2 linked regions of the Microlunatus soli genome follow. The protein of the gene in region 1 interacts with the protein of each later gene in a pairwise test. Links are inferred from orthologs where the notes say so. Each region holds a gene or a part of one and is shown in the gene's direction. Other genes may lie near its edges.

Region 1 (14,362 bases):
AGATATGACCCAGGTCCAGGACCCCAGCAGCACCACCGCGCCCAAGGTTGCGGGCACCGGCGAGACCCAAGATCAACATCTCGACGCGCTGGGCCGGTACCGGTTCGGTTGGGCCGATTCCGATGAGGCCGGCGCGAAGGCCCAGCGTGGTCTGAGCCCGGACGTCGTCTCCTACATCTCCGACATGAAGGACGAGCCGGACTGGATGCGGGAGCGTCGGCTGAAGGCGCTGAAGCTGTTCGAACGCAAGCCGATGCCCGCGTGGGGTGCCGACCTCGGCGGGATCGACTTCGACAACATCAAGTACTTCGTCCGGTCCACCGAGAAGCAGGCCGCCAGCTGGGAGGATCTGCCCTCCGACATCAAGAACACCTACGACAAGCTGGGCATCCCGGAGGCCGAGAAGGCCCGGCTGGTCGCCGGTGTCGCCGCGCAGTACGAGTCCGAGGTGGTCTACCACAAGATCAACGAGGAGCTCGAGAAGCAGGGCGTGATCTTCCTCGACACCGACACCGCGTTGAAGGAGCACCCGGAGCTCTTCGAGGAGTACTACGGCACCGTCATCCCGTCCGGTGACAACAAGTTCGCCTCGCTGAACACCGCGGTCTGGTCCGGCGGCTCCTTCATCTACGTGCCGAAGGGTGTGCACGTCGAGATCCCGCTGCAGGCCTACTTCCGGATCAACACCGAGAACATGGGCCAGTTCGAGCGGACCTTGATCATCGTCGACGAGGACGCCTACGTGCACTACGTCGAGGGTTGTACGGCGCCGATCTACAGCTCGGACTCGCTGCACTCCGCGGTCGTCGAGATCGTTGTCAAGAAGGGCGCCCGCTGCCGCTACACCACCATCCAGAACTGGTCGAACAACGTCTACAACCTGGTGACCAAGCGGGCCACCTGTGAAGAGGGCGCGACCATGGAGTGGATCGACGGCAACATCGGTTCCAAGGTCACCATGAAGTACCCGGCCGTCTACCTGATGGGCGAGCACGCCCGCGGTGAGACGCTGTCCGTCGCCTTCGCCGGCGAGGGTCAGCATCAGGACGCCGGTTCCAAGATGGTGCACTGCGCCCCGAACACGTCCTCCTCGATCATCTCCAAGTCCGTCGCTCGTGGCGGTGGCCGGGCCTCCTACCGCGGCCTGGTCGAGGTGCAGGAGGGAGCCGCCGGCTCCGCCTCGGTGGTCAAGTGCGACGCGCTGCTGGTCGACACCATCAGCCGTTCCGACACCTACCCCTACGTCGACGTCCGCGAGGACGACGTCTCGATGGCCCACGAGGCCACCGTGTCCAAGGTCAGCGAAGATCAACTCTTCTACCTGATGTCCCGCGGCATGGAGGAGGACGAAGCCATGGCGATGGTCGTTCGCGGGTTCGTCGAGCCGATCGCCAAGGAGCTGCCGATGGAGTACGCCATCGAGCTCAACCGGCTGATCGAGCTGCAGATGGAAGGTGCTGTCGGCTGATCTCCCGGGACGTACGGAGGTTCCTGAGCTTGTCGAAGGACGCAACTGGGTGCCTGGTGGGCGGGGGTTCGGGATACGGAGCCTCGCCCGGGGCGATTCCGAGCTCGCAGGCTCGCCCGGCATTCGCTTTACGCCCGCCACACCCAGGCTCCGTATCCCGAACCCCCGCCCGTGTCGGGTGCCGCGGCTTGCGTACGCGGAGGGTGAGCATGCGAAACCTCCGCATTCCCAGCCGACGCACGCAACCTTGTGCAGCGACTCGACCAAGGGCCCTGAGCGCAGTCGTTGGGCTGCGAACTCCACGGCGGGACTCCGTGGGGGTGGCGATCGGCACGAGCTCAACCGGAACTGGCGGGTCTGATGCGGGGCGAGCTCAACCGCAACGTGTAGGTCTGAACTGAACGAACGAGAAAGCGAAATCTGTGACTGTTACCGATGCTGCGACCGACAATGTGAGCGGCGCTATCGAGACGTCGGACAAGGTGGCCAGCCATCTGCATCCGCAGGGGTCGTTCAACCCCGATGATCATGCGGTGCCGAACGGGCTGGAGGAGATCTGGCGGTTCACGCCGCTGAAGCGGCTGCGCGGGTTGCACAAGGATGCGCCGTTCGGTGCGGGCAACGTGACCTTCTCCACCGAGCTTGCCGAGGGCGTGACGGCCCGCGAGGTGCCGGCCAGCGATCCGGTGGTCGGCAGCAGCGGGTACGTGCCCAGCGACCGGGTCAGTGCGCGGGCGTGGCAGGCAGCCGAGACCGCGATCGTGATCACCATCCCGAAGGAGGCTGAGGTTCCGGGAGCGACGATCCTCAGCCACACCGGCGTCTCGACCGAGACCGCCAGCGCCGGGCACGCAGTGATCATCGCCGAGCCGTTCTCGGTGGCCACCGTTGTGCTGCGGTTCGAGGGATCGGCCGTTGTCGCGGACAACATCGAGTTCGTGATCGGTGACGGTGCCAAGCTGACCGTGGTGTCGGTGCAGGACTGGGCCGACGACGCGGTGCATCACTCCACCCAGCACGCCCATGTCGGCAAGGACGCGCTACTGCGCCATGTCGCGGTTTCCTTCGGTGGTGACCTGGTGCGGATGAACGTCTCGCTGGACTACGACTCCGTCGGTGGCGAGGCCGACCTGCTCGGGCTCTATTTCGCCGACGCCGGCCAGCACCTGGAGCACCGACTGTTCGTCGACCACAACAAGCCGAAGTCGATCTCCAACGTCGACTACAAGGGCGCGCTGCAGGGCGAGAAGGCGCACACGGTGTGGATCGGCGACGTGCTGATCCGCAAGGCGGCCGAGGGCATCACCACGTACGAGTCCAATCGCAACCTGGTGCTCACCGACGGCTGCAAGGCCGAGGCCGTCCCCAATCTGGAGATCGAGACCGGCGAGATCCTCGGCGCCGGGCACGCGGCCACCACCGGACGCTTCGACGACGAGCAGCTGTTCTACCTGCGCAGCCGCGGCATCGACGAGACCGAGGCGCGCCGCCTCGTGGTGCACGGCTTCTTCGCCGACATCATCTCCAAGATCGGCGTCCCGGACCTGGAGAAGGCCCTGATGATCGCGGTCGAGAAGGAACTGGCGATCAACATCGGCACCCCGGACTCCTACGCCGACGGCAGCTACGCCCCGGTCGAGGAACTGCACGAACTCGCGGCCGAACCGACCTCGGGGAGCCATCACTGATGTCCGCCGCATCGTCCGAATCGGGGTCCTTCCGCCGGGTCTGCCCACTGGCCGACCTCGCTGCCGAGACCGCGGCAGCGGTCGAGGTGGACGGCGAGGACATCGCGATCGTCAACTCCGCCGGTGAGATCTATGCGATCGCCGACGAATGCAGTCACGCGGCGATCCCGTTGAGTGAGGGAGACGTCGGCGACGGTGAGATCGAGTGCTACATGCACGGATCCCGCTTCAGCCTGAAGACCGGTGAGCCGCTCGGGCTGCCGGCCACCGAACCGGTCGCGGTCTATCCGGTCAAGGTCGAGGACGGCGAGATCTACGTCGATGTCGATCATGCTCTCAACGACGTCTGACGGCCATCGACCCGAATCACCGACAGCACAGCTGATCACCACACAGATAAACCAGGAGAACCACACACTATGTCCACTCTCGAGATCCGCGACCTGCACGTATCGGTGAAGACCGAGGACGGTCCGAAGGAGATCCTCAAGGGCGTCGACCTGACCATCAACAGCGGTGAGACCCACGCCATCATGGGCCCGAACGGCTCCGGCAAGTCCACCCTGGCCTACTCGATCGCCGGTCACCCCAAGTACGAGATCACCAGCGGCGAGGTGCTGCTGGACGGCGAGAACATCGTCGACATGACCGCTGATCAGCGGGCCCGGGCCGGGCTGTTCCTGGCCATGCAGTACCCGGTCGAGGTGCCCGGTGTCTCGGTGTCCAACTTCCTGCGTTCGGCCAAGACCGCGATCGACGGCGAGGCGCCGAAGCTGCGGACCTGGGCCAAGGACGTCAAGGAGGCCATGAACCGGGTCCGGATGGATCCCGACTTCGCCTCCCGTTCGGTCAACGAGGGCTTCTCCGGTGGTGAGAAGAAGCGGCACGAGATCGTTCAGCTGGAGCTGCTGAACCCGAAGTTCGCGGTCCTCGACGAGACCGACTCCGGCCTGGACGTGGACGCGCTGCGGATCGTCTCCGAGGGTGTCAACCGCTTCACCGAGCAGGGCGATCGTGGCGTCATGTTGATCACCCACTACACCCGGATCCTGCGCTACATCAAGCCCGACCACGTGCACGTGTTCGTCGCCGGTCGGATCGCCGATCAGGGCGGTGCCGAGCTTGCCGACCGGCTCGAGGCCGAGGGCTACGACAGCTACGTCCAGGCCGCCAAGGCCCAGGTGAGCTGACACACGCAGGGCGAACTGATCCCACCAACCACCGCTAGCCGGAGCTGATCATGACCACGTTGGACCCCACAGGCATCCCGTTCGACGTCGAGGCCATCCGCGGCGACTTCCCGATCCTGGACCGCACGGTCGGTCAGTTCCCGCTGGCCTACCTCGACTCGGCGAACAGCTCGCAGAAGCCGCAGGTCGTGGTCGAGACGATCGATGATCACTACCTGAACCACTACGCCAACGTCGCCCGGGCGATGCACACCCTGGGCGCGGAGGCGACCGAAGCCTACGAGGGTGCCCGGTCTCGGCTGGCTCGGTTCATCGGTGCTGCCGGGCCGCAGGAGATCGTCTTCACCAAGAACGCGTCCGAGGCGCTGAACCTGTGTGCCCACACCCTGGGCAGCTCGTTGCAGGCCGGCGACGAGATCGTGGTCTCGGTGATGGAGCATCACTCCAACATCGTGCCCTGGCAGCTGCTGTGTGAACGGACCGGCGCCGTGCTGCGCTGGTTCGAGGTGACGCCGGACGGGCGCCTCGACCTGGACAAGGCGGCCGCGGACAACCTGATCAACGAGCGGACGAAGATCGTCTCGATCGCCTGGGTGTCGAACGTGCTGGGCACGGTCAACCCGGTGCGGCAGATCGCCGATCAGGCCCATGCGGTGGGGGCGACGATGATCGCCGACGGATCCCAGGGCGTCCCGCAGATGACCACCGACGTCTCCGAGCTGGGCGTGGACCTGCTGGCCTTCACCGGCCACAAGATGGTCGGCCCGACCGGGATCGGCGTTCTCTGGGGTCGCTACGGTCTGCTGGAGAAGCTGCCGCCGTTCCTCGGCGGCGGCGAGATGATCGAGGTGGTCAGGATGACCGGTTCCACCTTCGCTCCGCCGCCGGCCCGGTTCGAGGCCGGTACGCCGCCGATCGTGCAGGCCGTCGGGTTGGCCGCAGCTGCCGACTACCTGGACACCATCTCGATGGCAGCGATCGCCGATCATGAACAGGCGATCACCGGCTACGCACTGGCCGAGCTGCAGCAGATCGAGGGGCTGACGATCCTCGGCCCGACCGAGCTGGACAGCCAGGGCAGGCCGGTCGACCGCGGTGGTGCGGTGTCGTTCGCGTTGCAGGGCAGGTACGGGCAGATCCATCCGCACGACATCGCGCAGATGCTGGATGCCCGCGGGGTCGCGGTGCGTGGCGGTCACCATTGTGCACGGCCGCTGCATGAGGCGTACGGGATCCAGTCCAGTACGCGTGCCTCGTTCTACCTGTACACGACCCGGGGCGAAATAGACCAACTGGTCGACGCGTTGACCTACACCAAGAAGTTCTTCGACAAATGACAGGTGATCATCGGTGAGTATGGACGTCGAGGAGATGTACCAGGAGATCATCCTGGATCACTACCGCGCCAAGCACTTCAGTGGCCTGCGGGACCCCTACGAGGCCGAGGTGCACCACGTCAACCCGTCCTGTGGGGACGAGGTCACCCTGCGGGTGCACCTGGACGGGACCACGATCTCCGACGTGTCCTACGACGGTGCGGGTTGCTCGATCTCGCAGGCCTCGACCTCGGTGATGGCCGGACTGGTCCGGGACAAGACCGTCGAGCAGACCCTGGCCCTGCACGACGAGTTCCTGGAGATGATGCAGAGCCAGGGCAACGCCCAGCCGGACGAGGACGACCTGGAGGACGGCATCGCCTTCCTGGGGGTCGCCAAGTTCCCGGCTCGGGTGAAGTGTGCCCTGCTGGGGTGGTCGGCGTTCAAGGACGCCGTGATCCGTGCCCAGGGCGCCGAGAGCGACGCAGCAACAACCGATCAGAAGGTGAAGTGATCATGACCGAGACCAGTCATCAGACGCCCCAGCAGGAGGAGCAGAGCAGGCCCTCCGATCTGGTGCGCGACGAACTGCCCGGCACCGCCGATGCCGTCGCGTCCAGCGCCGTGTCGGTGGAGGACGTCACCGAGGCGATGAAGGATGTCGTCGATCCCGAGCTCGGCGTCAACGTCGTGGACCTGGGCCTGATCTACGGCGTGCACGTGGAGGACGACCAGTCGGTCACCATCGACATGACCCTGACCACCGCCGCCTGCCCGCTGACCGACGTGCTGGAGGACCAGACGGCGACCGCGTTGGAGGGCCTGGTGGAGAAGGCGACGATCAACTGGGTCTGGATGCCGCCGTGGGGTCTGGACAAGATCACCGACGACGGTCGCGAACAGTTGCGAGCGCTCGGCTTCAACGTCTGACCGTCACCACCCGCAAAACGGTTCCCGCGCACTTTTGAGGGTCCCGCGCAGTCTTTGACCTGCCCGGGACCCTCAAAAGTGCGCGGGACCGTCCGGGGGTAATGAATTTGGCCAGAACGGCCGAGTGGGGAATCGTGGGTTCGTGCTAGTCGTACGTGATGTCGAGGTCCGGGTGGGTGCCCGGCTGCTGCTGGAGAAGGCGTCGTTCCAGATCGCAGCCGGCGACAAGATCGGACTGGTCGGCCGTAACGGCGCCGGCAAGACCACCCTGACCAAGATCCTCGCCGGCGCCGGTCAGGCTGCGTCCGGGACGATCACCAGCGCTGGCAGTGTCGGCTACCTGCCGCAGGACCCGCGGACCGGCGATCCCGAGGTGCTGGCGATGGATCGGATCCTGTCCGCCCGGGGGCTGGACGCGGTGCTCGCCCGGATGCGTCGCACCGAGGAGGAGATGGCCTCGACCGACGACAGCGTCCGGGAAGCGGCGATGGACCGCTACGCCCGTGTCGAGGCCCAGCTCGTTGCCGCCGGCGGATATGCGGCCGAGGCCGAGGCGGCTCGGATCTCGGCCAACCTCGGGCTTCCGGACCGGGTCCTGCAGCAGCCGCTGAGCACGCTGTCGGGCGGCCAGCGGCGGCGCGTCGAATTGGCCCGGATCCTGTTCTCCGATGCGGAGACGATGCTGTTGGACGAGCCGACCAACCACCTCGACGCCGACTCCGTGGCCTGGCTGCGGTCCTACCTGATCAACTACTCCGGCGGCCTGTTGGTCATCAGTCACGACACCGACCTACTGGGCGAGACCGTCAACAAGGTCTTCCACCTGGACGCCAACCGTTCCGTCCTCGACGTGTATGCGATGAACTGGAAGCGGTATCTGCAGCAGCGCGCCACCGACGAGGAACGTCGCCGCCGGGAACGCAAGAACGCCGAGCGCAAGGCTGATCGACTGCGTACCCAGGCAGAGAAGATGGGCGCCAAGGCGACCAAGGCGGTAGCAGCCAAGAACATGGCCCGCCGTGCGGACAGGTTGATGGCTGGACTGGAGGCCGTCCGTGCCGAAGACCGGGTGGCCAGGATCAAGCTTCCCGAGCCAGCACCCTGCGGCCGGACCCCGTTGACGGCCACCGGACTGAGCAAGTCCTACGGATCCCTGGAGGTGTTCGCCGGCGTTGATCTTGCGATCGACCGCGGCAGCCGGGTGGTGATCTTGGGCCTGAACGGAGCGGGTAAGACAACCCTGTTGCGGATCCTCGCCGGGATCGGTGAACCCGACACCGGACAGGTCCATGCCGGGCACGGGCTCAAGCTCGGCTACTACGCCCAGGAACACGAAACCCTGGATGTTGATCGCACGGTGCTGGCCAACATGAAGACGGCCGCGCCGGACCTGAACGAGACCGATGTGCGCAAGGTGCTGGGATCCTTCCTGTTCAGCGGGGACGATGTGGAGAAGCCCGCAGAGGTGCTGTCCGGCGGTGAGAAGACGCGTCTGGCGTTGGCGACCCTGGTGGTTTCCAGCGCAAACGTGCTGTTGCTGGACGAACCGACCAACAACCTCGATCCCGCCTCCAGAGAAGAGATCCTGGCCGCCATCCACTCCTACGCTGGTGCGATCGTGCTCGTCACTCACGACGAGGGAGCGGTCGAGGCGCTCGAGCCCGATCGGGTGCTGGTGTTGCCGGACGGGACCGAGGATCTGTGGACCGCCGATTACGCAGAGTTGATCACCCTGGCCTGATCGGCCCCGTCGACGGCTTGATCATGATGGTCGAGTGGTGACTGAAACGATTAAGGAAGCACTGATCTATTCGGGCTGAGCTGCGGACCCGCGATGCGCGCCCGATCGCACGGCGCACGCCGGCAGGCGGGCCGGGGCCGGTCAAGGGAGTGCAACGCAGCGAGCGGGTGTGCAGCGCGGGCCGCAGTAACCCGAATAGATCAGTGTTTCCTTTAGGAACCGGTGATCATCGCCGGTCGTTGACGATCATGGAGCCATGATCAGGCGGATCCAGGCGGGCATGAGTTGATCATCTACGCCTAAATTGCACAGAAAGACCCGCCGGATGCTACAAATGATTGATCATTGATCATGAAACGACGATCATGGATCGTAAGTCAACAGACTGAGGTGTCATCGAGCGACTCGCTTGGTGACTGGACATCCAGGAGGAAGAGTGGCCAAGGCATTAGCTAAGGGTTCTCGGATCACCGGTTCGCAGCGAGACACCCTCGCGTCCCAGTTCGCCAAGCGCTACACCGCTGGCGAGAGCATCCGCAAGATCGCTGACGACGCCGGACGTTCGTTCGGTTTCGTGCACGGCGTTCTCTCCGAGGCCGGCGTCGAGTTGCGTGGTCGTGGCGGGGCAACCCGCGGTGCGGCCAAGAAGACGACGGCGAAGAAGGCCCCCGCCAAGAAGGCGGCGGCGAAGAAGGCCCCGGCGAAGAAGGCTCCGGCCAAGACTGCCGCGAAGAAGGCGGCGGCGAAGAAGGCTCCGGCCAAGACCGCTGCGAAGAAGACGACGGCCAAGAAGGCCCCCGCCAAGAAGGCTCCGGCCAAGACCGCTGCGAAGAAGACGGCGGCCAAGAAGGCCCCGGCCAAGACCGCTGCGAAGAAGACGACGGCCAAGAAGGCTCCGGCCAAGACCGCCGCCAAGAAGACGACGGCCAAGAAGGCCCCGGCCAAGACCGCCGCCAAGAAGGCCCCGGCCAAGAAGGCCCCGGCCAAGACCGCCGCCAAGAAGACGACCGCCAAGAAGGCCCCGGCCAAGAAGACCGCGGCCAAGAAGACGGCACGCAAGCGCTGACGTCGACCGAAGACAGTTCCGGGCCCGGACACCGCTCAGGTGTCCGGGCCCTGTCATGTCCGGCTGTGATGACGACGCTTGGCTGCGCGGCAGTGCGGAGTAGGTTCACGGGTGGTGCGTCGGCCCAGTGTCGAAGGATTGCGCGCCGGAGGAGTGTGAGACCGGATGAGCATGCGCGGGCTCGGGGGCTTCGGCTTCGGACTGGGCAGGTTGTCCCGCAGCGATCGGGAAGTGCTGTCGCACAAGCTCAAGAAGGGCTTGGTGCGGCGGGTGATCAGCTTCGGCAAGCCGTATCGTTGGCAGGTTGCGGCGTTGTTGATCCTGGTGATCGTCGGGGCGGCGATCGGTGTCGTGCCACCGCTGTTGTTCAAGGACCTGATCGACAACGGCGTGCTGGGCAAGGACTACGGGCTGGTCGTCGGGCTCGCGGTTGTGGTCGCGGTGATCGCGGTCGTCGACGCCGCACTGTCGATCATCCAACGATGGTTCTCGGCGCGGGTCGGGGAAGGTCTGATCTTCGACCTCCGGACCCAGGTCTACGATCACGTCCAGCGGATGCCACTGGCCTTCTTCAGTCGGACCCAGACCGGCAAACTCGTCTCCCGGCTCAACTCCGACGTGATCGGCGCCCAGCAGGCGTTCACCGGCACGATGATCACCGTGGTGTCCAGCGCGATCACCTTGATCACCACACTGGTGGCGATGGTCCTGTTGAGCTGGCAGCTCACTGTGGCGGCGTTGGTCCTGCTGCCGATCTTCCTGATCCCGGCACGCATCATGGGCCGTCGGCTGGCCGGCATGACACGCGAGCAGATGCAGCTGAACGGCGAACTGTCGGAGACGATGACCGAACGGTTCAGCGTCAGCGGCGCGCTGCTGGTCAAGCTGTTCGGTCGCGGCGACGACGAACATCGCAACTTTGCCGGCAAGGCCGGGGCGGTGCGCGACATCTCGGTCGGCATCGCGATGAACGGCCGACTGTTCGTCACCGCGCTCACCCTGGTTGCTGCGCTGGCCACCGCCCTGGTCTACGGGGTGGGTGGCGCGATCGCCGTCGGGGGAGCGTTGAGCGTCGGCACCCTGACCGCGCTGGCCGGCCTGCTGACCCGGCTGTACGGCCCGCTCACCCAGCTCACCAACGTCCGGATCGACGTCATGACAGCACTGGTCAGCTTCGAGCGGGTCTTCGAGGTGCTCGACCTGCGACCGATGATCGCCGACCGGGACGACGCCCGCGGCTACACCGGACCGGCGACGATCGCCTTTGATCATGTCGGCTTCAGCTACCCCCGCGCCGACGAGGTGTCGTTGGCCAGCCTCGAGTTGGTCGCCACCACCGAGAACAGGCCGGACAACCCGGTCTTGTACGACATCGACTTCCGCGCCGACGCCGGCCAGACGGTCGCTCTGGTCGGTCCGTCCGGTGCGGGCAAGACCACGATCACCCACCTGGTCGCACGGCTCTACGACCCGACCTCCGGCGCCGTCCGGGTGGGGGATTCCGACGTCCGCGACCTGACCCTGGAATCACTGCACGGCGCGGTCGGCTACGTCACCCAGGACGCCCACCTGTTCCACGACACGATCCAGAACAATCTCCGCTACGCGCGGCCGGACGCGACCGATGATCAGCTCTGGCGGGCGCTGAGGGCCGCCCAGGTCGGTGATCTTGTCGGGTCGCTGCCCGACGGTCTGCAGACGGTCGTCGGCGAGCGCGGTTACCGGCTGTCCGGCGGCGAACGGCAACGCTTGGCGATCGCCCGATTGTTGCTGAAGGCGCCGCCGATCGTCGTCCTGGACGAGGCGACGGCGCACCTGGACTCCGAATCCGAGGTAGCGGTACAACGGGCCTTGGACCGGGCGATGGAGGGACGGACCAGCTTGGTGATCGCCCACCGGCTCTCCACGGTGCGCAACGCCGATCAGATCCTGGTCGTCGATCACGGCCGGATCGTCGAGGCCGGTGATCATGACCGACTGATCGCCGCCGGCGGGTTGTACGCCGAGCTCTACCGCACGCAGTTCGCCGAGAAGATGGAGGGCTGACGGCGCGGCCGGGACTCAGCGCTGGGCGAACTCGGAGATCCAGACGTCCACGTCGACCTCGACCGGCGGTTGCAGCGCGCGGACCCGCTCGGCGATCCGTTCGTCGGTGTGGTGCGCATTCGGCCCCATCGTGACCAACGCGATCAGCTCGTCGTCGGCCAGCCGCAGCCGATAGCGCAGCCGATCTCGCTGTACTGGCTCCAGGTGCGCACTCATCGTCGCCTGCAGCCGGTCCTGCTTGTCTGCTTCGATGCCCAACAGGCCGAGCGGTTCGCGTAACTGCCGGAGGTGGTCGGGCCCCGGGGTGACGACGATCAGCCGGCCGCCCGGGGCCAGCAGGCGCGCGAATTCGGGCGGATTACGGGGTGCGAAGATCACCATCAGCAGATCGATGTGGCCGTCGGCGATCGGCAGTCCGGCCCAGGTGTCGGCGACCACCGCCCCGATCCGGGCATGGGCACGTGCGGCCCGCCGACAGGCCGGCACCGAGATGTCGGTAGCGATTCCGGTCGCATCGGTGATCCGGTCCAGGACGGTCGCCAGATAGTAGCCCGTGCCGGCCCCGGTCTCGGCCAACCGCGGCCGCCCCTGCTCGGCGGGCAGTCCGTCGACCGCGGCGGCTGCCCGGTCCGCGATCGCGTCGGCCAGTGCACGATAGTGATCAGCACCGAGGAAGCGGTCCCGGGCGGTGATCATCTCCGGGCTGTCGGCGTTGGCAGGCTGCCGGCCCGTGAGGAGGTTGACATACCCCTGCCGGGCCAGGTCGAAGCTGTGGCCGGTCGGGCACCGCACCGTACGATCCATGATCGACAACGGCCGGTGACAGTTCGGACAGGTCAGCAGATCGGCGACCGCGGACAGGCTCATAGGGCTCGCAGTGCGCCACCGTCGACGGCCAGCAGGCTGCCGCTGACGTACGACGCCGCCGGCGACAGCAGGAAGGTGGCGACCTTGCCGAACTCGTCGGGATCGCCGTACCTGCGCAGCGGGATCCGGGCCGCGCTGCCCCGGCGGGCGGCCTCGGGATCGTCGGCCAACGAGTCCAGGTACTGTACGCGTTCGGTGCTGATCCGGCCGGGCAACAGGCCGTTGATCCGGGTCCCGTCCGGGCCGTGTTCGTCGGCCACCTGCTTGATCAACATCGCCAGCCCGGGACGCAGCCCGTTGGAGATGCTGAGGCCGCCGATCGGTGACAGGGCGGAGGTGGACAGCACACAGGCGATCGCCAGGTCGTCGGCCGTACCATGGTCGACCACGGCGCCGATCGTCCGCAGCGCGGCCAGGAACACCGACTCGAAACCGTCCCGCCATTGGTCGTCGGACATCGCCAACGCCGGGCCGGCCGGTGGGCCGCCGACACTGATCAGGGCACCGTCCAGCCGGCCGTAGGTCGCCACGGCCAACCGGGCAGCCTGCGCCGGGGTCTCGACGGCGGTGAGGTCGGCGGTCAGTGCGACCGCGGAGTCCGAGCCGAGCTCGGCGACCGCCTCATCCAACACGTCGCCGCGGCGGGCGACCAGGACGACCTTGGCGCCCTCGGCGACCAACTGGGTCGCGGTGGCGCGGCCGAGCCCGCTGCTGGCGGCAGTGACCACGAATACACGATCGGTGAGCTGAAGGTCCATGGGCCGATCGTGTCACGACTCAGATCGTGTCACGACTCACGGGCGACCTTGGCCGCCGCCGCACGACGTTCGCGACGATCCCGCAGATCACCGCGGATGAAGACCACGACGCCGAGGACGCCGATGCCGGTGAACATGAACCACTGCACCGCGTACCAGAAATGCGGGCCGTCGTTGAGCTCCGGGAGATCGATCGGGGCGAACGTGGTCGGATCGGCAGGATCCATCGTGAGCGCGTCGATGTAGCCGTTCACCACCGGCCGACCCAGCGCCGAGCCGATCTTGCCTGAGTTGATCAAGCGGGCATGTCCGTTGACCGGAACCGTCGCACTGTCCCGGCCGGTCTCGTCGGCTCGAACCCGGCCGACAACGGTGACCGTCCCGGTTGGCGGTGGTGGCGCCTGCTGAGCGATCCGCTGGCCGCCGTCGACGGGGATGAAGCCGCGGTCGATCAGCACGGTCCGGCCGTCCGAGGTGCGCAGCGGTGCGACGACCTCGTAGCCGGAGTCGTCGGAGTTGTCCCGGTAGCGGATCACGAACTGCCGATCGGCGTCGAAGGTGCCGGTGACCCGGACCCGCTTCCATTCGTCGGCGGCCCCGATCGGGTGACTGAAGATGTCGGAGAACTCCGCGACCGGGGCACGCTCGTTGGCACGGACGACGACGTTGCCGGCGCGCCGCTCATCGAGGCGCCGCAACTGCCACTGACCGAGCTTGACGAACGTCACTCCGAGGACGGCGACGAACAGCGCCAGCGCGACCCAGCGGACCCACAGCGGGTATTTCGGCGCCGGCGGCGGGCCGGACCTGCGCTGCGGCCTGCGCTGCTGGGGCCGACGGTGTTGCTGGGTCGGCCGCGCCGGATCGGTAGCCTGCTGGGACACCACCCGAGCTTACGTCAGTCGTCCACGGCCAATGCCGCCGCGGTCGCCGTCGCGGCCGTCGCGCCGAGCGCTGCTCCGCGGCCGACGGCGACCCCGACCAGGTAGCAGGTCAACGGGGCAGCCGGCCGGTCGATCTGATGCGCCGCGTCGCGGGCCAGATCGAGCAGCGTGTGCATCATGTCGGTGTCGAGCTCGACGTCGCCGATCTTCAGCTCATCGGCAAGCTTGCCTAGCCATGCGTCCAGTTCCATACCTGACTCCATGAGGTTCAGCCCTTCCCATGCGACCGCGGGCCGGCGCAACCGCACTCCTAGACCATCGCAGGCCGATGATCGCACGAGCGGGGGCGGGTGTTGCGAGGTGCCCTCCGCGGGGCATGATGGACGGCACCTTGTCATCCGCGGAAGG
Region 2 (15,790 bases), 5.1 Mb from region 1 along the record:
TCATCTTCCTGATCGGCCCGCTCTGCTACCTCCGGTTCGATCTGGTGCCCGCCGTGCTCGCGGGCGTCTCGGTCCTGTTGGGCCGTCGCCGGCCGTGGCTGACCGGCGTGCTGACCGGGGTCGGTGCGGCGATCAAGCTCTGGCCGGCACTGCTGATCGCCCCGTTCGCCGCCCCACGGCAGGGTCGCCGTGCCACGTTGATCGGGTTCGTCGCGGCCGGATTCGGCCTGGCTCTGATCAGCCTGATCACCGGAGGCATCCAACGGTTGGTCTCACCCCTGGGGTGGCAGTCCGACCGTGGGCTGCAGATCGAGTCCATCTGGGCCACCCCGCTGATGGTGCTTCGGCTGGTGGACACCGACCGGTGGACGGTCACCACCTCGCGCTATCAGGCGTTCGAGGTCTTCGGTCCGGGCGTCGGTCTGTGGCTGACGATCAGCACCATCGCCACCGTACTGGGGCTGATCTTCATGATCCTGTTGTACATCCGCGGCTTTCGCCACCCCGAGCCGTCGATCACCGTCACCGGTCTGATCGTGCTCTCCACCATCGCCATCATGATCATCACCAACAAGACCCTCAGCCCGCAGTACCTGGTCTGGATCGGTGGCCCGATGGCGGCGTTGCTGATCGGTCGGGTGCGTGATCAGCACGGACGCCTGACGGTGATCAGTCGATTCGCCGTCCAGGCCCTGGTGTTGGCGCTGCTCACCCATCTGGTCTACCCACTGACCTATTTCGGACTCTACGGCGACCGGCACGGCGCCCAGTTCGTCGCCTCGACCATCCTGCTGCTGCTGCGCAACCTCGGCCTGTTGATCTTCACCATCGCGCTGGCCGCTGCGGCCTGGCGGGCGACCGGGCAGCATCGGATCGCGGCCGCGCCGGGCGACGATCCCGCCGCGGGCTGATGATGTCGTCGCAGTCCGGCCCGCCGACCGACCTGGTGATCGGTGCCGACATCGGCGGGACCAAGACGCGGGCCGCAGTCGCCGACCGGTCCGGCCGGGTGCTGGCGGTCGCCGAGCAGCCCGCCGGCAACCCGAACGCGGTCGGCGTCGCCGCCGCTGCCGAACGGATCCGAGTCGCGGTCGAGCAAGCCCTTCGACAAGCTCAGGGACCGGGCGGGCAGGCTCAGGGATCGGCCGGGCAGGCCGTACGGGCGATCGTGCTCGGGATGGCCGGTTTCGGCACCGCGCTGGATGCCGGCGAGGAATTCCTGTCCGCCGCGCTACCCACCGATCTGCAGGTCAGACCGCGGATCGTCTCCGATCTTGCGGTCGCCTACGCCTCGGCCACCAGCCTGCCCCGCGGCACCGTGCTGATCGCCGGCACCGGCTCGTCCGCCGCCGACATCGACGACGGTGACATCGTCAGCCGGCGTGGCGGCTGGGGCTGGCTGCTCGGCGACGAAGGCGCCGGTTTCTGGTTGGGTCGAGAAGCGGTCCGCCAAGCACTGACCGAGTTGGAACACGGCCACACCGCGGGAGCACTGACCGGCGAAGTGGTCGCAGCACTGGGCATCGACGGTCCGGACCGGTTCACCGGGCTGCTCCGGGTGCCCTACCTGGACACACCGATCCGGCTGGCCGAACTGGCGCCGATCGTGACCGGCCTGGTCGACAGCGATCCGGCGGCCGCCTCGATCTGTGCCCGGGCAGCGGCCGGGCTCAGCGATCTGGTGCTGGATCTGGGACCGCTGCCGGGCAGGCCGATCGTCGTTGCCGGTTCGGTGCTGCAGTCCGCCGGCCCGATCCGTACGGCCTTCACCCAACGCATCACAGCGGCCCTCGGCAGCCCGGTCCTCCAGGCCCGATCGGGACTGGTCGGAGCGCTCTGGCTGGCGACCGGCACCGACCGGAACGGCCGGTCGACCGGCCTCGATCGGGAGCCGGCCATCCATCAGAATCTGCTGGCGACGATCGGCTGATCCGGGCCCGGATGCCGACCGATTCGACGCGGCGATCGGGCACGCCGTACCAGTCCGCCATCTGGTCTCCATCCTTGGGTAGCCTAGGGGTCGGACCGGAGGGATCCGGACCAGGCACAGAGCGATCAAAACCCGGAAGAAGGCGACTGTGGCCACCGCGCCCGACCCAAACTCCACATCAACCCAGCACGCAGACGAAGACTTCGGCGCCAACGACTGGTTCATCGAGCAGATGTACGAGCAGTACGTCGCCGATCCGAAATCGGTCGACGCCAGCTGGGCACAGTTCTTCAGCACCAACGGAGCCCCGGGCAGCAATCGTCCTGCCGCCGCGCCACCGACGAAGCCGTCGGGCGACGCCACCGCCAACGGCAAGAGCGCGCAGTCGGGCACCGCCGCACAACCGGCGACCAAGACCGCAGCTCCGGCCGCGAAGTCCGAGGCGAAGGCCTCCAGCGTGACCGCGAGCGCTGCGAAGGCGGCCGACCCCGCACCGCAGGCGGCCAAGTCCGCCCCCGCGGCCAAGGTCGAGTCCAAGACCGTTCAGCCGAGCAAGCCGACGACCGGGACCGGGCTGCCGGCCGATCCGCCGAACCCCGCGGACCGACCGGAGGTGGCGCCGGACAAGCCGGTCCGGACCGTGATGCGCGGTGCCCCGATGCGGACCGCGAAGAACATGGACGCGTCGCTGACGGTGCCGACTGCGACCAGTGTCCGGTCACTACCGGTCAAGTTGCTGATCGATCAGCGGATCGTGATCAACAACCACCTCCGCCGGGCCCGTGGTGGCAAGGTCTCCTTCACCCACATCATCGGCTACGCGATCGTCCAGGCGCTGAAAGCCGTGCCGGACATGAACGTCGCCTACGACGTCACCGACGGCAAGCCGACCCTGGTCAAGCCGACCCACATCAACCTCGGCCTGGCGATCGACCTGCCGAAGCCGGACGGCACCCGGCAGCTCGTCGTGCCGAGCATCAAGAGCGCGGAGAATCTCGACTTCGCCCAGTTCTGGGCGGCGTACGAGGAGATCGTCAAGAAGGCACGCGGCAACAAGCTCACCGTCGACGACTTCGCCGGCACCACCATCTCGCTGACCAACCCGGGCACCATCGGCACCAACCATTCGGTGCCGCGGCTGATGAACGGTCAGGGCGCGATCATCGGCGTCGGCTCGATGGAATTCCCGGCCGAGTTCCAGGGATCCAACCCCAACCGGTTGAACTCCTTCGGCGTCGGCAAGATCATGACGCTGACCTCGACCTACGACCACCGGGTCATCCAGGGTGCGCTGTCCGGTGAGTTCCTGGCCAAGCTGCACGGCCTGCTGCTCGGCGAGGACAACTTCTATCGTGACATCTTCGCCTCGCTTCGGATCCCGACCGCTCCGATCGAGTGGGCGGTCGACCGTAGCGCCGTCCACGAGGACGAAGTTTCCAAGCAGGCAAGGGTTTTCGAGTTGATCAACGCCTATCGGGTGCGCGGTCACCTGATGGCCGACATCGATCCGATCGCCTACCATCTGCGTGATCATCCCGATCTTGACGTGCAGACCCACGAGCTGACGTTGTGGGATCTGGACCGCGAGTTCGCCACCGGCGATTTTGCCGACGGCTCGGGTCTGATGACGTTGCGCAAGATCCTCGGCATCCTGCGCGACTCCTACTGCCGCACCATCGGCCTGGAATACATGCACATCCAGGAACGCGAGCAGCGCCGTTGGATCCAGGCCCACGTCGAGCGTCCGCACGAGTCGTTGCCCCGCGAGGAGCACCTGCGGATCCTGGACAAGCTCAACGAGGCCGAGGTCTTCGAGACCTTCTTGCAGACCAAGTACGTCGGCCAGAAGCGGTTCAGCCTGGAGGGCGGCGAGTCCACCATCGCGCTGCTCGACGAGATCTGCGAGCAGGCCGCCAATGATCATCTGGACGAGGTCACGATCGGGATGGCGCACCGTGGCCGGTTGAATGCGCTGGCCAATATCGTCGGTAAGTCCTACACCCAGATCTTCCGCGAGTTCGAGGGCAACATCGACCCGCGGACCGTGCAGGGCTCGGGTGACGTGAAGTACCACTTGGGCGCGGAGGGCAAGTTCACCTCGCTGGCCGGGAACACGATCAAGACCTCGATGGCAGCCAATCCCAGCCACCTGGAGGCCGTCGACGGTGTCCTGGAGGGCATCACCCGAGCCAAGCAGGACATCCTGGACAGGGGTGCGGAATACCCGGTGCTGCCGTTGTTGGTGCACGGCGACGCCGCGTTCGCCGGCCAGGGTGTGGTCGCCGAGACGCTGGCGCTGTCGCAGTTGCGCGGCTACCGCACCGGCGGCACCATCCACGTCGTGGTGAACAACCAGGTCGGCTTCACCACCACCCCGGGCGAGGGGCGCTCCTCCACCTACGCCACCGATGTGGCACGGATGGTGCAGGCGCCGATCTTCCATGTCAACGGCGACGATCCGGAGGCCTGCATCCGGGTCGCCCGGCTCGCCTACGAGTTCCGGCGCGAATTCAACAAGGACGTGGTGATCGACCTGGTCTGCTACCGCAGCCGAGGTCACAACGAGGGTGACGACCCGAGTGTCACCCAGCCGCTGATGTACGACCTGATCAGCAAGAAGCGCGGTGTCCGCAAGCTCTACACCGAGGCGCTGATCGGTCGTGGCGACATCACGATCGAGGACGCCGAGGAGGTCCTGAAGAAGTTCCAGGTCCGACTGGAGAGTGTCTTCGAGGAGGTCCGGCAGGCGGCCAACGTCCCGGTCGACACCGAATACCGGCGGGTGCCGAAGTATCCGGAGAAGACCGGCGCCAAGCACGGCACCGCGATCAGCTCGGAGGTGATGCAGAAGATCGCCGACGCCCATCTCAATCCGCCGGAGGGCTTCACCGTCCACCCGAAGGTGCAGCCGCAGCTGCAGCGCCGGGCCAAGGCGATCACCGAGGGTGGCATCGACTGGGCGACCGGCGAGCTGCTGGCGTTGGGTTCGGTGATGATCGAGGGACGTCCCGTTCGGCTGGCCGGGCAGGATACCCGGCGAGGCACCTTCGTGCAGCGGTTCGCGGCGGTCGTGGACCGGAAGAACGCCGACGTCTGGATCCCGCTGCAGCACCTGTCCCCCGATCAGGGCCGGTTCCACGTCTTCAACTCCCCGCTCAGTGAGTACGCCGCGATGGGCTTCGAGTACGGCTATTCGGTCGCCCGGCCGGAGGCGTTGGTGATGTGGGAGGCGCAGTACGGCGACTTCTCCAACGGTGCGCAGACGATCATCGACGAGTTCATCACCGCCGGCCAGTCCAAGTGGGGACAGAAGTCCGGTGTGGTGCTGTTGTTGCCGCACGGTTATGAGGGTCAGGGCTCCGATCACTCCTCGGCCCGGATCGAACGCTGGCTGCAGCTGGCTGCCGACGATGCGTTCGCGGTCGCCCAACCGTCCAACTCCGCCAGCTACTTCCACCTGCTCCGCAATCATGCGCTCGGCGCCAACCACAAGCCGCTGATCGTGTTGACCCCGAAGCGGATGCTGCGGATGAAGGCGGCGGCCTCGGAGCCGGCGGACTTCACCGACGGCCAGTGGCAGCCGGTGCTCGGCGATCCGACGATCACCGATCCGTCCACCGTCCGCCGGGTCGTGATGGCCAGCGGGATGGCCCGGTGGGATCTGATGGCCGAGCGGGACAAGCTCGGCAAGAACCAGGAGATCGCAGTCGTCTCGCTGGAGCGCTACTACCCGCTGCCGGCCGAGCAGATCGCCGCCGAGCTCGCGCGTTACGGCAACGCCGAGTCCTTCCGGTGGGTGCAGTACGAGCCGAAGAACCAGGGTGCCTGGCCGTTCCTCGCGCTGAACCTGCCCGACGCCTTGGCCGAGCACGGCGCTCGGCTGCCGCTCACCCCGGTCACCCGGGCAGCGTCCTCGGCTCCGGCCACCGGCTCGCACAAGGTGCACGAGGCGGAGCAGAAGGAGATCTACAACGCCGCCCTCGGCTGATCCTCCTCGGCAACCGACCCTTCGACAAGCTCAGAGCCTTCCAGGGTCCTGAGCTTGTCGAAGGACCGTCAACCCACACACCACGGAAACGCTGATGTACTTCACCGATCGCGGCATCGAAGAGCTCGAATCCCGGCGCGGGGACGAGGAGGTCAGCGTCGCCTGGGTGGCAGACCAGCTGCGGACCTTCGTCGATCTGAACCCCGAGTTCGAGACCCCGATCGAACGATTCGCCACCTGGCTGGCCCGCACCGACGACGATTTCGACGACTGATCACTGTCCGCTCCGGCCGATTCCTGACCTGGCGAACGGTCGGTCCAGCCATTGCGAGGACCAGGGTGGGGCATCCGTGGTGATCATCGGGCGGTGCTCTCCCGGACGATCAACTCGAAGTCGATCGTGACCTCCTCTGCCGCGGCCTTGTCCGGCGCGTTCAGCAGGGCGACTGCCCGGCGGGCGATCTGCTCGCGGTCGGTGGCGATCGTGCTCAGCGACGGTGTCGACGCCTCGCCGTAGGGGATGTCGTCGAAGCCGATCACCGCTACGTCTTGGGGCACCGCGATCCGATGCCGATGCAGTGCTCGGATCGCACCGAGTGCCAGCCAGTCGGTGGCGCAGAACAAACCGTCCGGCAGCGGTTTCCCGGTGTCGATCATCTCCTCGACCGCGCGCTCGCCGTCGATGCCGCGGACACCGGCCGTCGGCCGGAGCAGATGTTGATCAAGGTCCAGCCCGGCCGCACGCACCGCCTGTCGGAAGCCGAGATAGCGCACGTTCTGCCGCAGCGGCGGGCTGGCACCGATCATCCCGAGGCGGGTACAGCCTCGTTCGATCAGATGCTCGGCCGCGATCGCCGCGGCCGCGTGGTTGTCGATGCCGACATGCGGAGCCACGCCGTCCAGGGTCCGCTCCCCGAGCAACACCAGCGGCGTTTGGTCGGTCCGTCGGGCGATCTCCTCTGCTCCGACCGCGAGCGGATTGAGGATGATGCCGTCGACCCGGCGGGCGAATTCACCGGCCACCAGCTGTCGTTCGGCCTGGAGATCTCCGCCGGTCTGCTCGATCAGCACCACCGAACCGGCGCCGTGCGCGGCATCGATCACGTGTCGGGCGAGCGAGGCGAAGTACGGCATGTCCAGCTGCGGGACGACCAGGGCGATCATCCCGGCCCGACCGCGCGCAAGGTTGCGTGCCGAGAGGTTGGGCCGGTAGCCCAGGGCATCGATCGCCGTCTCGACCCGGGATCTGGTGGCGGCGGAGATGTGCGGGTAGTCGTTGATCACGTTCGACACGGTCTTCATCGACACACCCGCACGCTCGGCCACGTCGGCCAGCCGGGGTCGCGGTGCAGTCACGCCAGCAGACTAACCATTCAGGCTCTGTTTCGCCTCGGTCATGAACTGCGCGGCGGCCTTCGCCGGATCCGATTTGCCGAAGCCGACATCCTCGTTCAGCTTGCCGAACAGTTCCTGGATCTCGCCGTAACCCTTCGGCCAGGCCGCCGGTGGCTTGCCGACCTTGTCCTTGATCTTCTCCACGTAGGCGATCGCCTTGCCCTCCGGCGAATCCGGATCGGAGCCCAGTTGATCACGACCTGCCTTGGACGGCGGCACACCGAGCGTCAGCCCCAGGGTCTTGATCGCACCGGGGTCGTTGATCAGGTAATCGACCAGAGCCAACGCGCCCTGCTGATTCTTCGAGGTCGAGGAGACCACCCAGAAGTCCAGTGCTTTGAGGAACTGGCCGGACAGCGACCCCGCCTCCGGGCTCGGCAGCGCGGCCACCTCCAGCGGATCGTCGACCAGCGGCGCGTAGAAGGTGATCTGCTGCACCCACCCGAAGGACAGCGGCGACTTGCCGGTCGCCAGCAGGCTGGTGGCAAAGTCACCGGTCTCGGCGGTGATCGAGGACGGCGGTGCGGCCTTGCTCGACCGCAGGTCCTGCCAGTAGGCGAACCACTCCTCCAGATCCTCGGTCTGTACAGCCAGACCGGCGCCGTCCGGGGTGAAGATCTCCCGACCGCGCTGCCGCACGTAAGGCTCGAAGATCTGGATGTTCCCGCCGACATCCGGGGTGCCGTACATCCCTTTGCCTGCTTCGCCCGCATAACCCTTGGCCGCCTCGGCGAACGACTCCCAGGTCCAGTCCGCCGTCGACACTTCGGCGCCGACCTTCTGCCAGGCCGCCGGCCGGCTGAACACTGCGTGCGAGATGGAGCTCTGTCCGACCCCGTAGGTGCCGTCGTCGATCTTGCCGCTGGCGGCGACGTCGGCGTCCAGGTCGGCTGTCTTGATCGCCGAGCCGAGCTGGTCGGACAGATCGAGCAGCGCACCGCGATCGGCGTAGTCGGCGAAGTAGCTCATCGACATCCGATAGACGTCGGGTGCATTGCGGCCGGCGGTCTGGGTGGCCAACTTGTCCCAGTAGCCGTCGAAGGGTGAGAACTCGGTGGAGATGGTGACTCCGGAGTGCTTGCCGTGGTAGGCGTCCAGGGCCTTCTTCATCGCGGCATGCACCGGGTCACCGCCGTACCAGCCGACCCGGACGGCGCCTTCGGTCGCCGAACCGGAGTTCTTGCCGCCGGAACATCCGGTGGCCAGCGCGCCGGCGGCGGCAGCGGTCAGGCCGAGCAGTGCTCGGCGGGTCAACGGGCTGGTGATCGGTCCGCTCATGATTGTCCTTCCAGCGGCGGGGACTGCGTTGCCCAGCGCCAGTTGTGCTCGGCGGTCTTCGGCCGGTAGTTGCCGGTCGGAAGATCGTCGGCGATCCGGATCGTCCATCGCAGCAGGTCGGCGGTCAGTTGCTCCCGGACAGCGCGGTGGGACGGGTGGTCGTAGAGGTTGTCCAGCTCGGCGGGATCGGCTGCAAGATCGTAGAGCTCGCCGACGCCGTTCACGTCCATGATCAATTTGTGTCTGCCGCGGCGCAGCATCCGTGCGCCGCCACTCTGGGTGACGCTGTTCAGCTCGTCGAAGGTCCTGCCCTGGTAGGGAAAATGCAGTTCCGGACGCTCGTCGTCGCCGTAGGGCACTCCCCCGTAGCCGAGCTCGGCGATGATGCTGCCGAATTCTCCGGCCGGTGCGTCACCTCCGGCCAGCAGTGGGACCAGGCTGCGGCCCTGGACGCCGGCCGGGATCTCGGCGCCGACCAACTCGCACACCGTCGGCATCAGGTCGACCATCGACACCGGCTCGTCGCGGACCTGGCCGGCGACGATCCCCGGGCCGGTCAGCTGGAACGGGATCCGGGTCAACGCATCCGACATTCCGGCGCCCTTGCGCTGCAGCCCGTAGTCCCCGACGTAGTCGCCGTGATCACTGACGAAGATCACCACGGTGTTGCCCGACCGGACCCGTTCATGATCGAGCAGCCGAGCGATCTGATCGTCGATCAGCCGCAACATGCCCAGATAATTGGCCCGATAGCGACGCCACTGCTCGTCATACCCCGGCCGCTTCTCCTCCACCAGCGTCCGCAGCCAGCGGTACTTCCCGCCCTTGGTCTCGATCGCTTCCGGTCCGGCGAGACGATCCGGCACGTCGTCCTCGGCGACCAGCGAGAAGTACGGTTCGGGCACCTGGTACGGATTGTGCGGCTCGGGGAACGACACCCACCAGAACGCCGGCCGGTCCTGCTCGGTGTCGTCGATCGCCGCCAGCGCATCGCTGGTGATCCGGTAGGGCAATTGTTCCTCTACCCCGAACGGGGTCGGCGATTCGGCGACGCCATGATCAAGATCGTTCAACCAATGATCGAACTCCTGCTGGTCGGCGGTGTGTTCGGGCCCGCCGGCGTGCCAGTAGGGGCCGGCGTAGCTGTCGAAATCGTCCGGCCCGGGATGCATGTGCGGTTTGCCGGCGAAGTGCAGCGAATATCCTTGGTCGCGCAGAACGTCGAGCAGGTCCCGGTCGTAGTAGGCGTGCTGAGCGTTGCTGTTCTGCCGGACCCGATGTGCGGTCGGGAAGCGACCGGTCAGCAGACTGGTCCGGGCCGGAACACAGGCCGGATAGCTGGTGTAGGCGGCGTCGAACGCCGTCCCCTGCTCCGCCAGCCGATCCAGCCGCGGCATGCTGTCCACCGGGCACCCCGACCGCCGGGTGAACCCGACCCGATGCTGATCGGTCATGATCAACAAGATGTCGGGTGCAGGCGTCTGCTGGGTCATGGAATCCCTCGCGATCGGCGTCGAACGAAATCTACAGCGCTGTAAATGTTACCCGATCAGGATCCCGAGGTCACGGCCCCGTTCGGTGTCGACAAGGTGACGAACGGCTCTACTCGGCCGGCATCGATGGTGCTGCACTGGACGGAGAATGCCCTCGGGGGGTGATCGGCATGCGATCCTTGCTGCGATCTGCTGGGCTCTCGTTGCTGCTCGGATGGCTTCTCGTCGCCTCCCTGGTGGTCCGTGCCTCGGCAGCGGAGCCGGCACCCGGATCGTTCACCGGCAAGGGATTCGACGCCTGCACTGCCCCGACCTCCGCCGCGATGGACGCCTGGCTGGCGTCCCCGTACCGGGCGGTCGGCGTCTACATCGGCGGCAACAACCGGGCCTGTACGCAACCGCAATTGACCGCGTCCTGGGTGGCCCATCAGCAGGCGACGGGGTGGCACCTGCTGCCGATCTATCTCGGGTTGCAGGCGCCGTGCACCACCTCGAACAAGAAGCACCTGATCGATCCGGTGCAGGCCGCGACGCAGGGACGAGCGGAGGCGGATGCGGCCGTCGTCGCCGCCGGAGCGCTCGGGCTGCCACCCGGCAGCATCCTGATCTTCGATATGGAGGCCTATGCCGCCGACAACCCTCCCTGCACCGCAACCGTGCTGACCTTCCTCGGTGCCTGGACCGCACGGCTGCACGATCGCGGTTACTTCTCCGCGGTGTACGGCAGCCTGGCCTCGACGGTGCGTGACCTGGTCGAGGACTACCACTCCACCCGCCGGCCGCGGCCCGACTATCTGTACTTCGCCCGCTACGACGGGATCGCCGACACCACCAATCCGGCGATCCCGATCAGCTCCTGGAGTGGGCATCGGCGGATCCACCAGTATCGCGGCGGCCACAACGAGACCTACGCCGGTGTCACGATCAACATCGACAACGACTACGTCGACATCCGACCGTTGCCGCGGCCGAGCTTCAACGACTTCAACGGCAACGGGTGGACCGACCTGCTGGCCCGCGAGGCCGGATCGGGCGACGTGTACCTCTATCCCGGCAACGGGACCAATCTGGGCGGTCGCTCCAAGATCGCCGGTCGATGGACCGACGCCTTCGCGATCACCCGGTGGGGAGACTTCGACGGCGACCGCCGCGACGACCTGATCGTCCGTACCAACACCACCGGTGAGTTGTGGCTCTATCCCGGCACCGGGGCGGGATTGGCCACCCGGGTCCGGCTGGCGACCGGCTGGAACTCCCGCTGGGAGACCACCGCCGTCGGCGACCTCACCGCCGACGGCAACCCGGACCTGGTGGCCCGGGACCAGGCGTCGGGCTTCCTGTACCTCTACCCCGGACGCGGGCGGAGCCTGGGCACGCGGGTGAGTCTGGGGCCGGACTGGAACACGATGAGTGAGCTGACCGGCATCGGTGACCTGACCGGTGATCGGCGGCCCGACCTGTTGGCCCGGCACACCGGATCCGGCACGCTGTATCTCTACCCCGGCAACGGATCCGGGCTCGGCCCGCGGATCAGCCTCGGCGGCGGCTGGTCCAACTACCGCAATCTGGTCGGGGTCGGCGACTTCGACCGCAACGGCTACCCCGACCTGATGGCCGTCGGATCGTCGACCGGCAACCTGTACCTGTTTGCGGGACGGAAGGACGGTCTGCAATCCCGGATCATCCTGTCGCACGGGACATGGGGCGGCCGGTCGCCACTGTTCTGAATCCGCCCGTCGATCGTGGGTTCGGAACGGCACAGTGTCCGTCGATGCCGACAACCGCTGCAGTAGGCCGGCTGCCTCCGGATCTGACCCACCGATGCCGGGGACGGCCCTATGATCGGTCGGGTGTCGCGCATCCGTGTCGAACAGGCCGAACAGCTGCCGCGATTCGGCGCGCTCCGCCCGGAGCCGCCCGCGGAGGTTCTCGACCGGTTGTCCGGCGCGGAACCGGGAAGCACCTGGACAGCTCGGCAGCTGGGTGATCACGGTGGCTATCCCAACGGTGGCCTGTGGCGAGTGACCGCGGACCGGTCCCGCTCCCCAGGTCCGACAACCGCCGTGGTGAAGCGGACGGGCCCGGCCTACCTCGGCACCTTCCCTGCCTGGCATCTGCACTCCGATCAGTCCGAGCCGCACTGGTGGGGACGGGAGGCGGAGTTCTACCGATCCGAACTGGCGACCACCGGGTGGACCGACGACGTCCGGCCTGCCCGGTGCTACGTCGATGAACATGACGGCTGCTGTGATCTGTGGCTGGAGGACGTGGCCGACATCCCGGCGCCCTTCGAGGTCTGCCGACGTGCCGTCGTCGGCCTGGCCCACTGGCAGGTTGCTCATCCGGCCGCGCAGCATCGGCAACTCCCGGACAGCTGGATCCCCAGCCATCTCGCCCTCCAGGGATTGGACAACGACCGCACGCTGGCCCATCCCGGCTGGCCGTCAGCGTTCGAGCGCGGCGTCGATCCGGCGCTGCGAGAGCTCGTCCGACAGCGTCTCACCGACCCGGCCGAGATCGCCCGACTGCTGTCGGATCTACCGCAGGTGTTGACCCATTACGACTTCCACAACGGCAACATCGGCACCGTGGGCGATCGGATCGTCCTCTTCGATTGGGCCTACCTCGGGCGGGGGCCGATCGGACACGATGCGGGTCACCTGGCGCTGACCCTCGAACCACGCGGTGTCGTCGACCCGGTCCAGGCCTGGGACATCCTGCAGACCACCTACTGCGAGGCTCTGATCGACGCGGGCTGGGCCGGCGATCCTGCCGTCGTCGGCCGATCGATGGCGCTGTCCAATCGTCTTCGACTCGGCTGGGGTGTCGACCACCTGCTCGGCCTGGCCGACCGGGCGACCGAGGCTCAGCTTGCCGCCGAGTCACGACGGTTGATGTTCATCGCCCGGCTCGCTTCATGATCATCTGCTCAGGCCATTGCCCCTCCCTCGGCGGGCACTTTCCGGCGCCGACCGCTCCGGCCCCGTGCCGGCACTGATCCCGAAGAGAGTGCGCACAGCCGGTGATGACGCCACCGACGACGATCATCCGGCGGCAGACGGTGCGGCGAGCCGTTCCAACGCCGGACCAGGGCGATTGAGGTTCTCGAACGGCCGCCCGGGTCGGCTTGACATCAATCAGGCACTCCCGTCAGACTGCACACACTTGCACCAGTGAATATCTACCCACGAACCCAATTCGATGGCCCGGCGTGACGTCACGTCTTCGAGGAGGAAGAATGTCTCAGCAATCGGGCTCCCGTCGGCGCTCCGTCCCCGGATGATCGCCTCGATGTCACCGACCGCACGCGCCGTCGACGGTCTGCAAGACACCGCCCGCGCGGACATTCCGTTGTCTGTCCTGCCCGCGCAGATCGCAGAACTCGCCGTTGCGTTGTCCACCTTCAGCCCGGCGGCGGCGAGCACGGCATGATCGGACCCATGAGCAACCAGGGCCGGCCACGCTTCGCGTTCTACGGCGACGACTTCACCGGCTCGGTCGACGCCCTGCTGCAGTTCCGCCGGGCCGGGCTGTCCGGGTTGCTGCTGACCTCGCCGGATGCGCTGGCTGCGGCGACCTCTGAGCGCTGCGGCGCCGTCCCTGACGTGATCGGACTCGCCGGTCTGGCCCGCTCGCTGCCAACGGCGGAGTTGCCCGACGAGGTGCGCCCGGCGCTCCGAGTGCTGCGGGACACCGGTGCAGCGGTCGTGCAGTACAAGGCCTGCTCGACCGGCGACTCCTCGCCGACGGTCGGCAGCCTCGGACGCGTCCTGGAGATCGCCCGCGAGGAGTTCGGTGAGCTGCCGATCCCGGTCGCACTGGCGCAGCCGGATTTCGGCCGCTACACCTTCTTCGGCCACCACTTCGCCGCGGACGGGGACCAGGTGTTTCGGCTCGATCGACAACCCACGATGCGTGATCATCCGATCACCCCGGCGACCGAGTCCGATCTGCGGCTGCAGTTGGCAGCCCAGACCCGGCTACCGATCGGCGCCCTGCCCTGGACCAGTTACGGCGATGCCGGCACGGTCGCCGCAACACTGCGCGGGGATCTCCCCGACGGATCCGACCGGGGCCGGCCGGCTGCCGTGATCGTCGATGCCTTCGTCGATGATCATCTCGACCAGGTGGCCACCGCCGTCCTCGACGGCGCAGCGATCGACCGTTCCGGACAGGCCCGGTTCGTGCTCGGTTCCGGTGGGATCAGCGGAGCGCTCGGTCGCGCGTACCGACCCGCAGATCCGCTACCGGAGCTGCCCACCGACTGCCCGCCGGCCCGGCGACCGATGCTGGTGTTGAGCGGCAGCACGTCACGCCGGACCCGCGAACAGATCGCCCGTTCGAAGTGGACGGTCGTCGACCTGTTCGACCCCGGTGTCGCCGAACGTACGGCGACCGAGCTGACGGCCGGCCGCGACGTGATCGTCAGCTCGACGACGGACACCGACCTGTCGTCGGCTGCGGCAGATGCTGTCACCGACAGCGATATCCCCGGCGCACTGGCCACCGTCGGTGAACGAGTCCTGCGCAGCGGCGATCTCGCGCCGGACCGGATGATCATCTGCGGCGGTGACACCGCCGGTAACGTCCTGCGCCGTCTCGGCGTGGACGCGATCTCCATCCTTGCCCAACCCTGGGGTAACGCCGTGCTGTGCCGAGCTACCAGCAGGCACCAGCATTTGGACGGCCTGGAGTTGGTGCTCAAGGGCGGCCAGATGGGCCATCCCGACCTGTTCACCGATGTCCGCTCCGGAAACCCACAGAACTGAAGCCACGAAGGATTCCATGCTCACCGACACCAACTCCAGCCCGTACGCGATCATGACCTCGGTGCCGGCCCGCTCGGTCCGTCTGACCGGCGACGGGCCGGTCACCGCGTTGCGGCAACGAGCTCTGGACGTCACGATCCCGTCGATGGGCGCGGTGATGTTCGATCCCGAGCTGGCCCACGCCTACCAGAATTTCCTGCTCGCCTCGGGCGAGCTGGACGGTGAGCGTTCCGGGCCGCCCTTCATGGACGGCGATCTGTACAAGTGGCTGGAGTCGGCAACGGTGGCTGCCGCCGACTCCGGCGATCAGCAGTTGCTGGACCGGTTGGCCACGGCCGCGCCGGCCATCGCCAACGCCCAGCGATCCGACGGCTATCTGCAGACCAAGACGATCATCGCGCGGAACTCCGGCGAGGATGTCGAACCGCTGGAACGGTCGATGGACTTCGAGACCTACAACCTCGGCCACCTGATGACCCTGGCCTGCGTGCACCTGCGGACCACCGGCGACGACTCCTTCCTGGGACCTGCGCTGAAGGCCGCCGAGTATCTGATCACCGCGGCCGAGCAGACACCGGAACGGCTGTCCGACTGCAACATCTGCCCGTCGCACTACATGGGCACGATCGAGCTCTATCGCACCACCGGCGATCCGCGGCACCTGCGTTTGGCGACTCGGCTGCTGGAACTCCATGGTGGCAAGGGAAAGGCGGGCACTGACGACAACCAGGACGTCGTCGCCATCCGGGATCAGCGCCGCGCGGTCGGCCATGCCGTCCGCGCCAACTACCTGTACGCCGGGATGGCCGATCTGGCCCTGGAGACCGGTGATCAGAAGTTGATCACCGCACTGAACAGCATCTGGGACGACCTGATCGGCAGCAAGCTGTATGTCACCGGCGGCTGCGGCGCCCTCTACGACGGCGCCTCACCCGAT

The links.
Region 2: the proteins of BLU38_RS03685 (region 1) and BLU38_RS27020 interact in binary tests that used the Escherichia coli proteins (3 or more experiments, as listed by UniProt). The link is inferred for Microlunatus soli from one-to-one orthologs.

The regions. Positions count from the first base shown.
Region 1 is NZ_LT629772.1:772,054-786,415, reverse strand. The notes cover bases 6,094-9,033. They hold BLU38_RS03685 (ABC-F family ATP-binding cassette domain-containing protein), read left to right. Parts: upstream 6,094-6,734; coding sequence 6,735-8,333; downstream 8,334-9,033. Other genes in these bases: BLU38_RS31545 (helix-turn-helix domain-containing protein), read left to right, coding at 8,770-9,033; BLU38_RS03690 (metal-sulfur cluster assembly factor), read left to right, coding at 6,179-6,592; sufU (Fe-S cluster assembly sulfur transfer protein SufU), read left to right, coding at 6,094-6,176. Outside these bases: BLU38_RS03725 (helix-turn-helix transcriptional regulator), read left to right, coding at 1-1; Fe-S cluster assembly protein SufB, read left to right, coding at 5-1,468; Fe-S cluster assembly protein SufD, read left to right, coding at 1,891-3,156; BLU38_RS03710 (non-heme iron oxygenase ferredoxin subunit), read left to right, coding at 3,156-3,506; Fe-S cluster assembly ATPase SufC, read left to right, coding at 3,576-4,346; BLU38_RS03700 (aminotransferase class V-fold PLP-dependent enzyme), read left to right, coding at 4,421-5,683; more of sufU, read left to right, coding at 5,703-6,093; more of BLU38_RS31545, read left to right, coding at 9,034-9,399; BLU38_RS03675 (ABC transporter ATP-binding protein), read left to right, coding at 9,565-11,445; BLU38_RS03670 (putative RNA methyltransferase), read right to left, coding at 11,461-12,312; BLU38_RS03665 (SDR family oxidoreductase), read right to left, coding at 12,309-13,070; BLU38_RS03660 (SURF1 family cytochrome oxidase biogenesis protein), read right to left, coding at 13,100-13,954; BLU38_RS03655 (DUF6457 domain-containing protein), read right to left, coding at 13,969-14,205. UniProt on the Escherichia coli protein: Genetic data indicate it may be involved in ribosome assembly or function.
Region 2 is NZ_LT629772.1:5,896,838-5,912,627, reverse strand. The notes cover bases 1,751-6,118. They hold BLU38_RS27020 (multifunctional oxoglutarate decarboxylase/oxoglutarate dehydrogenase thiamine pyrophosphate-binding subunit/dihydrolipoyllysine-residue succinyltransferase subunit), read left to right. Parts: upstream 1,751-2,078; coding sequence 2,079-5,918; downstream 5,919-6,118. Other genes in these bases: BLU38_RS27015 (DUF6104 family protein), read left to right, coding at 6,013-6,118; BLU38_RS27025 (N-acetylglucosamine kinase), read left to right, coding at 1,751-1,930. Outside these bases: BLU38_RS27030 (glycosyltransferase family 87 protein), read left to right, coding at 1-911; more of BLU38_RS27025, read left to right, coding at 911-1,750; more of BLU38_RS27015, read left to right, coding at 6,119-6,192; BLU38_RS27010 (LacI family DNA-binding transcriptional regulator), read right to left, coding at 6,276-7,274; BLU38_RS27005 (ABC transporter substrate-binding protein), read right to left, coding at 7,284-8,591; BLU38_RS27000 (sulfatase-like hydrolase/transferase), read right to left, coding at 8,588-10,084; BLU38_RS26995 (glycoside hydrolase domain-containing protein), read left to right, coding at 10,255-11,811; BLU38_RS26990 (phosphotransferase), read left to right, coding at 11,935-13,005; BLU38_RS31080 (hypothetical protein), read left to right, coding at 13,376-13,516; BLU38_RS26985 (four-carbon acid sugar kinase family protein), read left to right, coding at 13,525-14,853; BLU38_RS26980 (glycoside hydrolase family 127 protein), read left to right, coding at 14,870-15,790. UniProt on the Escherichia coli protein: E1 component of the 2-oxoglutarate dehydrogenase (OGDH) complex which catalyzes the decarboxylation of 2-oxoglutarate, the first step in the conversion of 2-oxoglutarate to succinyl-CoA and CO(2).